4 regions of the Streptomyces sp. NPDC004051 genome follow, and region 4 is predicted to be linked to each of the others. Evidence: riboswitches for the same ligand, from Rfam matches in the RefSeq annotation. Region 4 holds a riboswitch; each other region holds the start of a gene.

Region 1 (3,823 bases), on a different contig from region 4:
CCCTCGCGCCCTGTGGGTGAGGCTGTTCGTCTACGTCGTGGTGGGGCACCTCTTCGCGGCCTTCATCTACCTGCTGTTCGCGCTGGGCGCCAAGCAGTAGTCACCGGACGAGGGGTTCCTCACTCGAGCAGGCGCTCGCGCAGTCGCTCCCGGTTCTCGGGGGTGAGCCCGAGCGCCGTCTCGAGGTAGGGGTCCACGCCGCCCCAGGTCTCCTCGATGGTCTCCAGGGCCGCCGACAGATATTCGGCGCGGGCGTCGAACAGGGGGTCGAGCAGCTCCATGACCTCGGGGGAGTAGGCCGAGGCGGAGCTGCCGCTGCGACGCACCCGGTAGCGGCGGTGCTTGGCGCCGGACTTGAGGTAGTCGTCGAAGATCGCGTCCCGCTCCACCCCCAGGGCGAGCAGCGTCACCGCCACCGACAGGCCCGCGCGGTCCTTGCCCGCCGCGCAGTGCATCAGCGCGGGGACGCTCTCCTCGGCGAGCGAGCGCAGCACCTGGGAGTGCTCGGCGGTGCGTTTCCTGACGAGCACGCGGTACGAGGCGATCATCCGGCCCGCCGCCTTGCCGTCGGCGAGGATCGAGCGCAGCTGGTCCAGGTCGCCGTCGCGGACCATCTTCCAGAACTGTGCGCCGTCGGCCGGGTCGCTCAGCGGCAGGTTCACCTGGCGCACGCCGGGCAGTTCGATGTCGTGGCCGTCCAGCTTCCGGTCGGCCGCGTTGCGGAAGTCGAAGACGGTGTGCAGTCCCAGGGAGGACAGGAAGGCGGCGTCCGACGCGGTGGCGTGGGCGAGGTGGCCGCTGCGGAACAGCACGCCGTGGCGTACCCGGCGGCCGTCCACGGTCGGCAGTCCGCCCACATCGCGGAAGTTCCGCACTCCGGTCAGCTCGGGTTCGGTCGACGGGATGTGCTGCGTCACTGGGGCCCCTCCCTCTCGCCGCCGACGGGGAGGCGCCGGCGGGTGTCACCCGACGATACGACATGCCTGTCGGGGGCAATGAGTTGTCCGCGGACCGGTCGACGGGGGCGTTCCGGGGCGACCGGCCGACCGGAGCAGAACGCACCCGATAGGGCGATTGAAGTTGTTATGTCCGTTTAGCAGTTTTCGCCACAAAGTGCACCGAAAGAAGGGGAGGTGGGGGGCGCGTGGTGAGCATCGTCATATCGGTGACGATGTGTTGTCGCCATGCTCACCTAATTCCGTTGTTCCGTAAGGGAATCCGGGGAGTGCGGGAAATCCGGGACGACTCTGGGTGACGGAATTCAGGTGAATGGATCACGGAAAAGGGCCTTCGTTCGGAACATCGCGCTTGTCCCTTTGCGCCGTGGTCGCCTACGTTCGCCATCGATCCGGACGGACGCCTAATCCTGCCGCCGCCCGGAGCCCGCACACACTGACCCGTGTACGGCAGGAGCGGGGGACCCACAGGTACCACTGCCTGTCCCGGTCTCCGGAACAGGCTCGGGGTTAAGCCGCGTCCCGACGCGGCCGGGCATCTCCAGTCCGAACCCGACAGCTCACCTCGTAGGCGCCGGAGAGGAATTCGTCATGCCCGCAGAGGGTAAGCACCGCCGTCCCCGCGCTGCGCGTTTCACCCGTTCCATAGCCGTCGCCGGCGCCGGTGGCGCAGCGCTCGCACTGCCGCTCCTCGGCGCCACCGGCGCGAACGCCGCCCCGGCGCAGGCGGCCCCGGAAAAGGCCGTCCAGTCGTTCTCCGTCGCCGACAAGAAGACTGACGGCAAGAAGGCCGACAGCGGCAAGAGCGACGGCGCCCGCACGTACACAGTGAAGGGCGGCGACTACCTGGCGAAGATCGCCGAGTCCGAGAACGTCGACGGCGGCTGGAAGCAGCTCTACGCCGACAACCGGGAGGTCGTGGGTGACGACCCGTCGCTCATCCACCCCGGTCTGAAGCTCTCGGTCGACGGCAAGGCCGCGGCGAGCACGCCGAAGAAGTCGGCCTCCTCCGGCCCTGCCGGTCCCCTGGGGCCGCCCTCGTCGTCCGCTCCGTCCTCCGCGCCGAAGCAGTCCGCGCCGAAGGCCTCCTCCGGTGCCGCGACCGCGAACCAGGCCGCGAACACCTCCGGTTACAGCTCGCCGGTGCCCGGCAGCGGCCCCGGCACCGCCTACAAGGTGGCCGGCAGCATGTGGTCCAGCGGCTACCACACCGGTGTCGACTTCGCGATTCCGACCGGCACCTCCCTGAAGGCCGTCGGCCCGGGCACCGTGGTCTCCGCGGGCTGGGCCGGTGCGTACGGCAACCAGGTCGTCATCCGGCTCGAGGACGGCCACTACGCCCAGTACGCCCACCTGTCCTCGCTGTCCGTCTCGGCCGGCCAGAGCGTGAGCGGCGGCCAGCAGGTCGGCCTCTCGGGGTCCACCGGCAACTCGACCGGCCCGCACCTGCACTTCGAGATCCGCACCACGCCGAACTACGGCTCGGACGTGGACCCGGTCGCCTACCTCAATGCGAAGGGCGTCTCCCTCGCCTGACCCCGCGGCGACCCGCCTGACACACGCCGAAGGCCGGACCCCGATCCCGGGGTCCGGCCTTCGGCGCGTTTCGGCCCTTCAACGTTCTTGCGAACAGGGCTATTCCGGAACGGGACAATGCTCGGGGAGTGGCTTATCTCACCGCGCGTCAACCCCTTCCTACGGTCGCGTAGGTCACATTCGAAAGGGAATCATGTCCCCTCGTGGCAGACGATTCGAAGAGTGACAGCACATCAGTGATCGGGTCGTACGTGGCGGTGGGGGACAGCTTCACCGAGGGCGTCGGCGACCCCGGCCCGGACGGGGCGTTCGTCGGCTGGGCCGACCGGTTCGCCGTACTTCTCGCCGACCGCCGCCCCGAAGGCGACTTCCGGTACACGAATCTCGCGGTGCGCGGGAAACTGCTCGACCAGATCATGGCCGACCAGATTCCGCGGGCCGTCGAACTGGCTCCCGCACTGGTCTCCTTCTGCGCGGGCGGCAACGACATCCTCCGCCCGGGCACCGACCCCGACGAGGTGGCCGAGCGTTTCGAGCAGGCCGTGGCCGCGCTCACGGCGGTCTCCGGCACGGTCCTGGTGACCACGGGGTTCGACACCCGGGGCGTGCCCCTGCTCAAGCATCTGCGCGGCAAGATCGCCACCTACAACGGGCACGTGCGGGCCGTCGCCGACCGGTACGGCTGCCCGGTGCTCGACCTGTGGTCCTTGAAGAGCGTCCAGGACCGCAGGGCCTGGGACGCCGACCGGCTCCACCTGTCGCCCGAGGGGCACACGCGCGTGGCGCTCCGCGCGGGCCAGACCCTCGGCCTGGACGTCCCGGCCGACCCGGAGCAGCCCTGGCCCCCGCTGCCGCCGCGCGGCAACCTCGACGTCCGACGGGACGACGTCCAATGGGCGCGCGAATACCTGGTGCCGTGGATAGGGCGCCGGCTGCGCGGGGAGTCGTCGGGGGACCACGTGACGGCGAAGGGGACGCTGTCCCCGGACGACATCAAGGTGCGGATCGCCTCGGTGGCCTGACGCCGGAAGGGGGGCGGACGCGGCGGGCACGGGACACGGGGGAGGGGCACGGGGGCGGACGCCCGCGCCCCGTCCCGGGAGCCGGAGCCCGGCGGGCCCGTCGCCCCCGGGCGGCCGGTTCCGTCCCGTCCGCCGCCGCGGTCCCGGCCGGTCCGCACATAATGGGATGTCCGACCGACTCTGCTGGGAGGCATCGTGGCCGGTTTCCGTCCCCGGAGTTCCGGGCTCCGTGCGCTGCGGCCCGCGGCCTTCGGCGCGGACCCGAGCGGTGAGCGCATGGCGCGCATCCGCAGGTCCCCGCACTACCGG
Region 2 (3,823 bases), on a different contig from region 4:
CACTACTGCCTGGGCGCCCCGCTGGCCCGGCTGGAGGGCCAGACCGCGCTCGCCACGCTGCTGACCCGACTGCCGGACCTCAGGCTCGCGTCGGATCCGGCCGAACTGCGCTGGCGCGGCGGGCTCATCATGCGCGGACTGCGGACCCTGCCGGTGGAATTCAGCCCATGGCCGAAGTGACTTACTGAACGGTCACCGGATGTCTGCCGTAGCAACCCGCCGGACGGACCCGTGAAGGCCACCGGGTTGCCGCAGAAGTGGCTTTTGCGCATCCTCCGTACGCCTCTGAAGTGACGGTCGGGACCCCTTCGGGCACGGTCCGTCGCACCGTCGTCGGGGCAGTGCGGACATGACGTTCGGTCAGCTCTGTGATCTTCATGTGATCTGCGCGGCATGAACTTGTGACAAGCGATTGTCTGCGGCTACGTTCACCCATCAAGCACGGCGCCTCGGTTGCACAGCTGCGCAGTTCGACTCGCCGTGCGGGTAACTGTTGTCCTGCGAAAGGTCTCCGCATGCTCTCCGGGAACGGTCGTCACCGTCGCCCCCGCCAGGCTCCGGCTTTTGTCGTCGCTGCCGGAGTGACCGGCTCAGCCATCGCGATTCCGCTCCTCGGGGCCAGTGGCGCCAGCGCGGCCGAGGGTGTGACCTGGGACCGGGTCGCGGAGTGCGAGTCCGGCGGCTCGTGGAGTCAGAACTCCGGCAACGGCTACTACGGCGGCCTGCAGTTGACCCAGGCGGACTGGGAGAAGTACGGCGGCCTCGACTACGCGTCCAGCGCCGACCAGGCCAGCCGCGGCCAGCAGATAGCCGTGGCCGAGAAGATCCTCGCCGACCAGGGGGTCGGCGCGTGGCAGGCCTGCGGCCTGCTGTCGGGCCTGGGTGGCGACCTGGGCAAGGCCGGCGCCGACACCGGCGCGGGCGGCGGCTCGTCGTACGACTCGTCCGGTACCGGAAGCTCCGCCACCCCGGCGCCCTCGCAGTCCGCCGGTGCTTCTTCGGGCAACAAGGGCAACGGCGGCGACAAGGGCATCGAGGTCGGTAAGGGCCAGAAGGCGGACGAAGCGCCCGAGTCCGACGGTTCGGGCATCGAGCCCGGCGCCTCCCCCTCCGCTTCCGCTTCCCCCTCCGCCAAGGGGGGCGATTCGGGCAAGTCGGGACAGAAGGCGGGCTCTTCGGATGCGTCCGCGAGTGAGGCCCCCACCGGCCGCCACCGTGGCGCCAGTGCCGAGGAAGAGGTGCGTGAGGACCGTGAGTCCGGAAGCTCCGGCCGGCACGCCTCGCGCGGCGGCCTCGGCCTCTCGCGCGGCCTCGACGTCTCCTCCCCGGCCGACAGGGCCCCCGAGGGCACCGGAATCGGTCCCTCGATCGCCGTCGACTCCCTTGCGCTCGGCGGCGGGTGGCTCGCCCAGTACGGCGGGGGCGGCGCGGGGGCGGATGAGGCGGCGCCCAACCTCATCCTTCCCGGTCAGAGCCTTGCGTTCGGATTCGGATCGGACGAAGGCTGACATTCGAAGAGGCGTGTCGATGGCGGCAGTTGAGGTCGGGTTTCGCGCTGAATGTCCGTTATAAAGGCGATGAGAGATAGGTCTCAGAAGCCCTGATCGTCTTTGATTATCCGCCGTGCGCGTGTCTACCGTCAGGACCGCTCGCCACCGCGGGCCCCGGCTGCCGCCACGCCGAATCCTGCCAGTGGCAGCACGGGAACACTCGTCGCGTCATGCGCCGTAGGCAGGAGCGGGGGAACCAAGGTAGGTGCCGCATCCGGTGATTGACGCCGGATCGGCTAGGGGTGAAGCCGTGTCCCGTGAGGGACGCGGCCGGGCAACTCAACCGGCCCGAACCCGACAGCTCACCTCGTAGGCGTCGGTGAGGGGATCTTCCATGCTGTTTTCCGGCAAGGGCAAGCACCGTCGTCCGTCCAAGGCCACCCGGGTCATCGCCGTCGCAGGCGTCACCGGTGCCGCCGTCGCCGCCCCGCTGATGGCGGCCGGCAACGCTTCCGCCGCCACCGCCTCCGAGTGGGACACCGTCGCCCAGTGCGAGTCCGGTGGCAACTGGTCCATCAACACCGGCAACGGCTACTACGGCGGCCTGCAGTTCTCCGCTTCCACCTGGGCCGGCTACGGCGGCACGCAGTACGCCGCCACCGCCGACCGGGCCAGCAAGGCCCAGCAGATCGAGATAGCCGAGAAGGTCCTCGCGGGCCAGGGCAAGGGCGCCTGGCCGGTCTGCGGCAAGGGCCTGTCCAACGCCGCCTACGCCGGCGGCGGCTCCGGCAACCAGAGCGCCGGGAACCAGAACAGCGGTTCCTCGCAGAGCACCCAGCAGCAGAACACCCAGAAGCAGAACACCCAGAAGCAGAGCACCCAGGAACAGAGCACCCGGAAGCAGAGCGCCCAGAAGCAGAGCACCGGCTCCGCCCCCGAGCGCTCCACCGAGCAGAAGGCCTCCCGCTCCGACGAGCGTCCGGCCGCCGCGAAGAAGACCGTCACCACCCCGACCGGCGAGAAGGTCGAGAAGGGCGACGGCGAGTACAAGGTGGTCAAGGGCGACACCCTCAGCTCGATCGCCGCGGAGCACGACGTCAAGGGCGGCTGGAACAAGCTGTTCGAGCTGAACGACGACATCGTCGAGGACGCCGACCTCATCTACCCGGGTCAGCAGCTGCACCTGAAGTAAGGTGCGGCCGCAGGTCCAGGGGGCTCCGTCCCCACGGAGCCCCTCCCCTCCCCGTCCCCACGGGGTCTCCCCCGCCCCGGTGCGTGTTCCCCGTACGCGCCGGGGCGGGGCTTTTCCGTACGCGGCGGGTCCTCGCCGGCGTCCGGTGTCCGGTGTTCGGCGTCTGGTGTCCGGTGCCGGCCGACGGGCACGAGGGGGTTCCGGTTTCCGGGCCCGTCTTTGTTCCGTTCGGAAACAATTTACTCTCGGTTCCGTCCGAGAGGCGGCCGACCGGATGGCCGATCGCCCGGAGCCGGATAGGCTCGGTCCCGCAGGGTCCCCGTGGCCCGGCTGATCCACGTCACATCCATGAAGGAGATGCTCGTGCCGTCCATCGACGTCGTCGTAGCCCGGGAAATCCTGGACTCCCGAGGCAACCCCACCGTCGAGGTCGAGGTCGGCCTCGACGACGGCAGCACGGGTCGTGCCGCCGTTCCGTCCGGTGCCTCCACCGGCGCCTTCGAGGCCATCGAACTCCGTGACGGCGACCCCGACCGTTACCAGGGCAAGGGAGTCGAGAAGGCCGTCCTGGCCGTCATCGAGCAGATCGGCCCGGAGCTGGTCGGCTACGACGCCACCGAGCAGCGCCTGATCGACCAGGCGATGTTCGACCTGGACGCCACCGACAACAAGGGCTCCCTCGGCGCCAACGCCATCCTCGGCGTCTCCCTGGCCGTCGCCCACGCCGCCTCCGAGGCCAGCGACCTGCCCCTCTTCCGCTACCTGGGCGGACCCAACGCGCACCTGCTGCCGGTGCCGATGATGAACATCCTCAACGGCGGCTCGCACGCGGACTCCAATGTGGACATCCAGGAGTTCATGATCGCCCCGATCGGCGCGGAGTCCTTCTCCGAGGCCCTGCGCTGGGGCACCGAGGTCTACCACACCCTGAAGAAGGTGCTGAAGAGCCGCGGCCTGTCCACCGGCCTCGGCGACGAGGGCGGCTTCGCCCCGAACCTCGGCTCCAACCGCGAGGCCCTCGACCTCATCCTCGAGGCCATCAAGGAAGCCGGTTACGCCCCGGGCGAGCAGATCGCCCTCGCGCTCGACGTGGCCGCCTCCGAGTTCTACAAGGACGGCTCGTACGTCTTCGAGGGCAAGG
Region 3 (3,823 bases), on a different contig from region 4:
AGACGGCGGACCCGTCCCGCGCCGACACCCTCGGCGCGACCGTCATAGCCCCCGTCGTGGAGGAGTCGGCGAAGGCCGCCGCCGTCCTGCTGGTCTTCCTCTTCCGCAGACGCGACTTCACCGGGATCCTCGACGGCGTGGTGACGGCCGGGGTCGCCGCCACCGGCTTCGCCTTCACCGAGAACATCCTCTACCTGGGCAACGCCTTCGGCACCGACCAGCTCACCGGCGGCAGCGGTGTCTCCTCCGTCACCGCGGCGACCTTCTTCGTCCGCGTCGTCATGTCGCCGTTCGCGCACCCGCTCTTCACCGTGCTCACCGGCATCGGCTTCGGCATCGCCGCGCTCGCCGTCGAACGTCGGCGCCGGTGGCGCGTCCTGCCGCCGCTGGGCGGTCTGCTGCTCGCGATGGGCATGCACGCGCTGTGGAACGGCTCCTCGGTCCTCGGCGAGTACGGCTTCTTCGCCGTGTACGGGGCGTTCATGGTGCCGTCGTTCGGCCTGCTGACCTGGCTGGTGGTGTGGACGCGGCAACGCGAGCTGCGGACCGTGCGCACGGAACTGCCCGTGTACGTCGCCGCCGGCTGGCTGAGCCCGGCCCAGCCGTTCGCCCTCGGCTCGATGCGGGCCCGGCGCCTCGCCCGGCGGTACGCGCGCCGGCACGGGGGCCGGGAGGCGGCCCGGACGGTGGTGCGGTACGAGGCGTACGCGACGTCCCTGGCGTTCCTGCGGCACCGGGCGCGCCGCGGCCGCGTGGGCACGGACTTCGCCGCGCGGGAGGGGGAGCTGCTGCGGGAGCTGTGGCGCCGCCGCGACGCGGCCCGCCCGGCCCTGGAGCACGCGGCCCGCGCCACCGCGCCGCCCGTGCCGCTCTGGCCGGTGCACGGCGCGTACGGCGTGTACGGCGTGCACGGCGCGACGGCCCTCTCGTATGCCCCGTACCCCGCGCGTCCCGCCCACCTCGGGCATTCCGCGTACCGGCCGAACCCGTACGCGTACCCGTACCGCCCCTGAGACGTACCGCCCCTGAAAACGCCTGACCGGCAGCCCTGACGTCGGGGGGTCGTCGTCAGAACTGCCGGGGCTGTGGTCGTCTCAGACGGTGAGGCCCTTGGACTGGAGCCAGGCCAGCGGGTCGATGCCCGCGCCGGAGCCGGCGGTGTGGACCTCCAGGTGGAGGTGGGCGCCGGTGGAGTTGCCGGTGGAGCCGACGCGGCCGATCACGTCGCCGGTGTTGACCTGCTGGCCGACGCTGACGTTGATGGAGGACTGGTGGGCGTACCAGATCTCGGTGCCGTCGTCGAGCGTCAGCACGGTCTTGTAGCCGTAGGAGCCGTCCCACCCGGCGGAGGTGATCGTGCCGGTGTGGACCGCCTTGATCAGCGTGCCCGTGGGGGCGGCGAAGTCCAGGCCGGTGTGCTGGCCGGAGGCCCAGTAGGCGCCGGCCTGACCGAAGGTCGAGGAAATGGTGTACGAGGAGGTGGGCAGCGCGTACTGCCGGGCCAGCTCGGCGAGGCGCTCGGCCTCGGCCTTCTGCTTGGCCTCCTCCTCCGCCTTCCGCTTCTCCTCGGCGGCCTTCTCCTCCGCCTCCTTCTTCGCGGCGGCGGCCTTCTCCTTGGCCTCCTGCTCCGCGGCGGCGGCGGCCTCGGCGGCGGCCTTGTCCTCGGCCTGGCTCTGCTGCTGCTCGACCTGGGCCATGATCCGGGCGTGCAGCGCCTCGCCGGCGTCGGAGCCGCCCTGCTCAGTGACCTCGTCGGCGACCGTACCGATGTCACTGAGCGCGGTGGCGGAGCCCGCGGGGGTTTCCTCGTCGGCGATGAGGGAACCGACAGAGGGAAGGTCCGGCATCGAGATCGAGACCGGCGGCTTGCCGGTCTGGGCGCTGGCCATGCCGCCACCGGCGACCGCCGCTATGACGCCGACGCCCAGGACCGTGGAGCTGCGGGCGAGACCTCCGCCGCGCTGCTTGCCGACACGGTGCCGGCCGCGCACGGGGCGGACGGACTCCTCGGTGGGGTTCCACTCCTCGAAGGGGCCCTCGTCGGGGCGGGCACCGCCGTAGACGAAGGGGTCGCCGTCGTACTGGCTCGGCATGAAGGGGGCCTCGGGAGCAGGCCGGTTCGACGCCACCTGGGCGTACTCCTTTCCTTCCTTCTCGCCTACCGGGTTAGCTGACGGGTTCGGAGCAGGAAGGTCTCCTACGCGCGTACACGCTCCGTGTCTCCACGGGGGCGTCCACGCGATTCACCCCAAGATGTTGGTTCCCCGGTTCCCTTACGGGATTCGGCGCATGCGCACGGAGCCGACTCGTGTGACGGCTGGGACGACCGCGCTGCGTTATCGAACGTTAATAGAGGTGGGGGCCGGATTCCAAGCCGTTCCTCTTGATCGTTAACGATTTCCACGCGGACTTAAGCGCCACGGTCGGGCAAAGTCGGGCGAGTTGACCATGCCTCACGCGTCACATTGAAACTGACGGTTTATCAGTTGTTATGCGCAGCGCGCCGACCCGATCACCTGGCGTGACAGCGGCGCGGAAGCCGAGAACGACCGAGGGCCGGAACCCTTTCGGATTCCGGCCCTCGGCCTTCAGTAGCGGGGACAGGATTTGAACCTGCGACCTCTGGGTTATGAGCCCAGCGAGCTACCGAGCTGCTCCACCCCGCGTCGTTGTGTCACCAGCATACGGCATGCGGGGGACACTCCGCACACTCCTCATCGCCTCGCCGTCGCCGCCACCGCCTTCGCCATCGCCGCCGCCGTCACCGCCGTCGTCTCGTCACCGGCCGACCAGATGGCCGTTCGGCGCCGTGGCCGCCTCCTCGTGCTCGGGCAGTACGACGACCCGGGCGCCCCCGGAGGCCAGCACCCCGCTGCCGTCGGCGTCCGCCACGAAGGTGTCCGGCTCCCGCCAGGCGGTGACCACCCGCCGCACCCCCGCGTCCAGGATCAGCCGAGCGCAGGGCGCCGGGCGCGAGGCGCGGCGCGCGCAGGGCTCCAGGCTGGAGTACACGGTGGCGGTCGTGAGCCGTGGATCCGTGGGGTCGGTCTTGGCGAGGGCGGCCTCCTCGGCGTGCACCAGCGGGTCGCCGCCCTCCCGGGAGTGGCCGCGGGCCAGTTCGGTGCCGTCGGCCGCGACCACCACCGCGCCCACGCTGAAGGCCGTCTCCGACGGCGGGCACAGGGCCGCCAGTTCGCAGGCGAGGGCCAGCCAGTGGTGGTCGGCGGCGACGGGGAGCGGGCCGGCGCCGGGGGCGGTGGGCTCGTAGCGCATGAGGACGACGTCGCCGACCGGGCGGGTCTCCAGCAGCCGCAGCCGGCCGCCCTGATAGGCGCCGGGGCCGAAGAGGCGGGCGGCGTCCGGGTCGCCGACGAAGAGCGGGGCGAGGACCAGCTGGAGCTCGTCGGCGAGGCCCTGGGTGAGGAGCTGGGTGTGGATCAGGCCGCCGCCCTCCACCATGAGCCGCCGGACGCCGTACACGTCGTACAGGTGCGTGAGGAGCCGCCGCCAGTCGAGTGCGGCGCCGAGCGGTACGACGTCGGTGGCGAGGCCGTGCGCGTGGGCGCGTTCGGCGCCCTCGTCGGTCGTGTAGAGGACCTTCTCGCCGCCGGTGTGCCAGAACCGCGCCGTCGGGTCCAGGTCGCCGGAGCCGCTGACGCTGACCTTCAGCGGGTACTCGGGCCGGCCCTCGGCGACCCGGGCGGCCCGCCGCTCGGGCGAGTTGACCAGCAGGCGGGGGTTGTCGGCGCGGATCGTGCCGGCGCCGATCAGGATCGCGTCGACCGACGCCCGCACCTCGTCGACCCGGTCGAAGTCGGCCGGA
Region 4 (3,823 bases):
GCATGGCGCACGGTGTCCCGGCGGGCCTGCTCCAGCGCGGGGTGCGCGCGCAGCAGGCGCAGTGCCTCGGCGTGCCGGCCGTCGTCACTGAGGTCGGAGTCCAGCAGCTCGCACAGCGCGACGTCCTCGGGCAGGCCCTGCCGGGCCGCCCGCTCGCGCAGCCGCAGCACGGGCAGGGTCGAAATGCCCTCGCGCAGGTCGGTGCCCGGGGTCTTGCCGGACTCGTGGGAGTCGGAGGCGATGTCCAGCACGTCGTCGGCGAGCTGGAAGGCGATCCCGAGCCGCTCGCCGTACTGGGTCAGCACGTCCACGACCGCGTCGTCCGCGCCGGACATCATGGCGCCGAACCGGCACGAGACGGCGACCAGTGAACCGGTCTTGCCGCTGAGGACGTCCAGGTAGTGGTCGACCGGATCGCGGCCGTCCTGCGGTCCCGCGGTCTCCAGGATCTGGCCGGAGACCAGCCGCTCGAACGCCTCCGCCTGCACCCGTACGGCCTCCGGCCCGAGGTCGGCCAGGATGTGCGAGGCGCGCGCGAAGAGGAAGTCGCCGGTGAGGACCGCGACGGAGTTGCCCCAGCGGGTGTTCGCGCTCGGCACCCCGCGCCGCACACCCGCGTCGTCCATCACGTCGTCGTGGTACAGCGTGGCCAGGTGGGTCAGCTCCACGACCACGGCGGACGGTACGACGCCGGGCGCGTGGGGGTCGCCGAACTGGGCGGCGAGCATCACCAGCAGCGGCCGGAACCGCTTGCCGCCGGCCCGCACCAGGTGCTGGGCGGCGCCCGTGATGAAGGGGACCTCACTCTTGGTGGCCTCGAGCAGCCCTTCCTCGACAGCCGTCATCCCGGCCCGGACATCGGCTTCCAGAGCCTGGTCCCGCACGCTCAGCCCGAATGGCCCGACGACGGTCACGAGGGGTCTCCTGTCTGCTGGTGTCCACTGACGCTCAGACGTCTTGCACCGTTCACCACTGGGTCGCTGGTTGTCGATAGGTCGCTGACATCACTCGAGTCAGCGTATCCGGTCATGTTTCGATCACCGCCAGCACCCACATTCCCCCGAGCCCGTCCGAGCACGCCTGGACGGCACGTCACGGCGCCCTCCGGCATCGGATCACCATCAGATCGTTTCCGACCGGTCGACAACAAGGGACATTCACCAACTTTTCGAACACCTTTCCCCGCCCGCACCCCGAACCGCATCCCGGCACACACCCCATCCTGCCCGCCCCGATGCCCGATTTGCCGTAATTGGAAATGGAATTCCCCTTGGCGGCAAATGCGTCCGCACGGTGCGGCCAGTGAGGTCGGTCACGCGCCACCCGGCCCGCCCGCGCCTCCCCCGCGGGCACGCCTTCCCTTTCACCGCACGCGAGTTGACCGTTGACGCCCGCAAAGGATCAAGTCCCCCAAATAGCCCGAGACAAGATCAAACGGCGTCATACGTAATGTTCGCACTTGTTCCCGACATGCGCTCTCGCATACGTTCCCGGCCTGTCGGGCGGACGCCGAATCCTGCCACCGCCCGCACCACCCGTCGATCAACTCACTCACGCACGGCAGGAGCGGGGGACCCAGGTAAGTCGCCGGACCGGTTCACCGGGACGGCTCGGGGTGAAGCCACGCCCTCAGGGGCGCGGCCGGGCACTCTCCCGCCCGAACCCGACAGCTCACCTCGCAGGCGTAGGAGAGGAACGCACCCATGTCCGCCACGCCCGCATCCGGTCGGCGCCGCTTCGGCCGCACCCGCCTCGTCCGCTCCCTCGCCGTCGCCACCGTCGCGGCGATCGCCCTCCCGGTCTTCGGCGCCACCAGCGCCTCCGCCGCCCCCGTGTCGTCCGCCCCGGCCGCCGCCGGCACCGCGACGGCGTACCCGGACAACCTCGACGGCTGGATCCGCGAGGCGCTGTCGATCATGGCGCAGCACGGCATCCCCGGCAGCTACGACTCCATCCACCGCAACATCATGCGCGAGTCCTCCGGCAACCCGCAGGCCATCAACCTGTGGGACTCCAACGCCGTCGCCGGCACCCCGTCGAAGGGCCTGCTGCAGGTCATCGACCCGACCTTCCAGGCGTACCACGTGCCCGGAACGGCCTTCGACCCGTTCGACCCGGTCGCGAACATCGCGGCCGCCTGCAACTACGCGGCGGACCGCTACGGCTCGATCGACAACGTCTTCGGCGCCTACTGAGACATCGCCCACTGGGACGTCGCCCACTGGGACGTCCGGGCGCACCGGGACACGCCCGGTGCGCGGGGTCACCCGTCGGGGCGGAGGCCGGAACGGCACGTGGTGGGGCGTGTGCCGTCCCGCCCCGCCCCGCTCCCCGCGCCGAACAACCGCTCGAGGACGACGGCCACGCCGTCGTCCTCGTTCGTCGTGGTGACCTCGTCGGCCACCGCCTTCAGCTCGGGATGCGCGTTGGCCATGGCGACACCGTGGGCCGCCCAGTGGAACATCGGGATGTCGTTGGGCATGTCGCCGAAGGCGACGGTCCGTTCCCGGCTCAGCCCCAGGTGCTCGGCGGCCAGCGCCAGTCCCGTCGCCTTGGTGACACCGCACGGCTGGAGCTCCACGGTGCCCGGTCCCGACATGGTGACCGTGGCCAGCGAGCCGACCACCGAACGCGCCGTCTCCGCCAACTCGTCGTCACTCAGGAAGGAGTGGCGCAACAGCACCTTGGTGATCGGCAGCACCCACAGGTCGTCCCGTCGCCCGACCCGGACGGAGGGCAGCGTCGGGTGCGGCATCCGGTAGCCCGGCTCGATCAGGGTGAGCCCGTCGACCCCGTCCTGGTCGACCGCGGCGTACACCTCCCCCACCTCGGCCTCGATCTTGCCGAGCGCGGTCTCCGCCAGTTCCCGGTCCAGCGTGACGGAGTGCAGCAGCCGGTTCGCGCCGGCGTCGTACACCTGCGCGCCCTGTCCGCACACCGCGAGCCCCGTGCTCCCCAGTCTGTCCAGGAGCGGCCGCACCCCGGGCGCCGGTCGGCCCGTCACCACGAGGTGCCGGGCACCGGCCCGCGTCGCCAGCGCCAGTGCGGCGAGAGACCGGTCGGAGAGGGAGTCGTCGCCGCGCAGCAGCGTCCCGTCCAGGTCGGTGGCGATGAGTGAGAAATCGGTGGGTGCGGCCATGATCAGAGAATACGGACACCGGGCCCACCCGACTCACCCTCACCCGGAACGCCCCCGTCCGCCCACCCGCACCCCTTATCCTGCGCACCGTCGCCGCGCACCCCGCCGTTTCCGTCATCAGCGGGTACGGACCCGTTGAAGGCCTCTGCACCACTTGGCGACAACATGGTCCGCTACCTACCGGCCCGGGGGTTCCGGGCGGTACCTTCCAAGAGTCCAGGGGGGACTTGATCGGGGGGTCAGGTGAGCAGTGGACGCACACGTGTGCTGAGGCTCGAGGAGCTCGGCGCGGGTGAACGGGAACGCTGGCGTGAGCTGCGCGCCGCGACGGACGCACCACGCAGCCCTTTCATGGAACCGGAGTTCGCCACCGCCGTGTCCCGGGTGCGGCCGCGGGCCCGGGTGGCGGTCCTGTACGAGGGGACGTCCGCCGAACCGGCCGGCTTCCTGCCGTACGAGCGGGGCGCGTTGGGGCAGGGCCGGGCGATCGGGCTCGGGGTGTCGGACTGCCAGGGCGCCGTCCTGCGTCCGGGCCTCGCCCCGGAGACCGGTGAACTGCTGCGCGCCTGCTCGGTGTCGAGCTTCGCCTTCGACAACCTGGAGGCGGGCCAGGCCCTGTTCGTCCCGTACGCGGCCGAGGAGCACGCCACCTATGTCATCGACGTGGAGAAGGGCTACGAGACC

Evidence for each region. A riboswitch is a leader RNA that binds a small molecule or an ion and turns the genes downstream of it on or off. The one in region 4 is predicted to bind cyclic di-AMP.
Region 1: another riboswitch for cyclic di-AMP. It lies ahead of ACWEQO_RS18990 (M23 family metallopeptidase); the one in region 4 lies ahead of ACWEQO_RS06695 (transglycosylase SLT domain-containing protein).
Region 2: another riboswitch for cyclic di-AMP. It lies ahead of ACWEQO_RS17415 (transglycosylase family protein); the one in region 4 lies ahead of ACWEQO_RS06695 (transglycosylase SLT domain-containing protein).
Region 3: another riboswitch for cyclic di-AMP. It lies ahead of ACWEQO_RS25695 (M23 family metallopeptidase); the one in region 4 lies ahead of ACWEQO_RS06695 (transglycosylase SLT domain-containing protein).

Annotation. Positions count from the first base shown of each region.
Region 1 is NZ_JBSGHG010000016.1:135,767-139,589, reverse strand. Features, by position in the region: gene ACWEQO_RS19000 (DUF6126 family protein) at 1-100, shown strand, start outside; gene ACWEQO_RS18995 (tyrosine-protein phosphatase) at 120-917, opposite strand; cyclic di-AMP (ydaO/yuaA leader) riboswitch at 1,381-1,543, shown strand; gene ACWEQO_RS18990 (M23 family metallopeptidase) at 1,548-2,492, shown strand; gene ACWEQO_RS18985 (SGNH/GDSL hydrolase family protein) at 2,729-3,514, shown strand; gene ACWEQO_RS18980 (MBL fold metallo-hydrolase) at 3,710-3,823, shown strand, end outside.
Region 2 is NZ_JBSGHG010000014.1:96,928-100,750, reverse strand. Features, by position in the region: gene ACWEQO_RS17425 (cytochrome P450 family protein) at 1-180, shown strand, start outside; gene ACWEQO_RS17420 (transglycosylase family protein) at 516-1,508, shown strand; cyclic di-AMP (ydaO/yuaA leader) riboswitch at 1,714-1,881, shown strand; gene ACWEQO_RS17415 (transglycosylase family protein) at 1,885-2,682, shown strand; gene eno (phosphopyruvate hydratase) at 3,046-3,823, shown strand, end outside.
Region 3 is NZ_JBSGHG010000029.1:74,634-78,456, reverse strand. Features, by position in the region: gene ACWEQO_RS25700 (PrsW family intramembrane metalloprotease) at 1-1,013, shown strand, start outside; gene ACWEQO_RS25695 (M23 family metallopeptidase) at 1,095-2,129, opposite strand; cyclic di-AMP (ydaO/yuaA leader) riboswitch at 2,141-2,298, opposite strand; tRNA gene ACWEQO_RS25690 (tRNA-Met) at 2,593-2,666, opposite strand; gene ACWEQO_RS25685 (dihydrofolate reductase family protein) at 2,779-3,823, opposite strand, start outside.
Region 4 is NZ_JBSGHG010000003.1:293,265-297,087, forward strand. Features, by position in the region: gene ACWEQO_RS06690 (polyprenyl synthetase family protein) at 1-914, opposite strand, end outside; cyclic di-AMP (ydaO/yuaA leader) riboswitch at 1,539-1,700, shown strand; gene ACWEQO_RS06695 (transglycosylase SLT domain-containing protein) at 1,704-2,195, shown strand; gene ACWEQO_RS06700 (HAD family hydrolase) at 2,264-3,139, opposite strand; gene ACWEQO_RS06705 (GNAT family N-acetyltransferase) at 3,404-3,823, shown strand, end outside.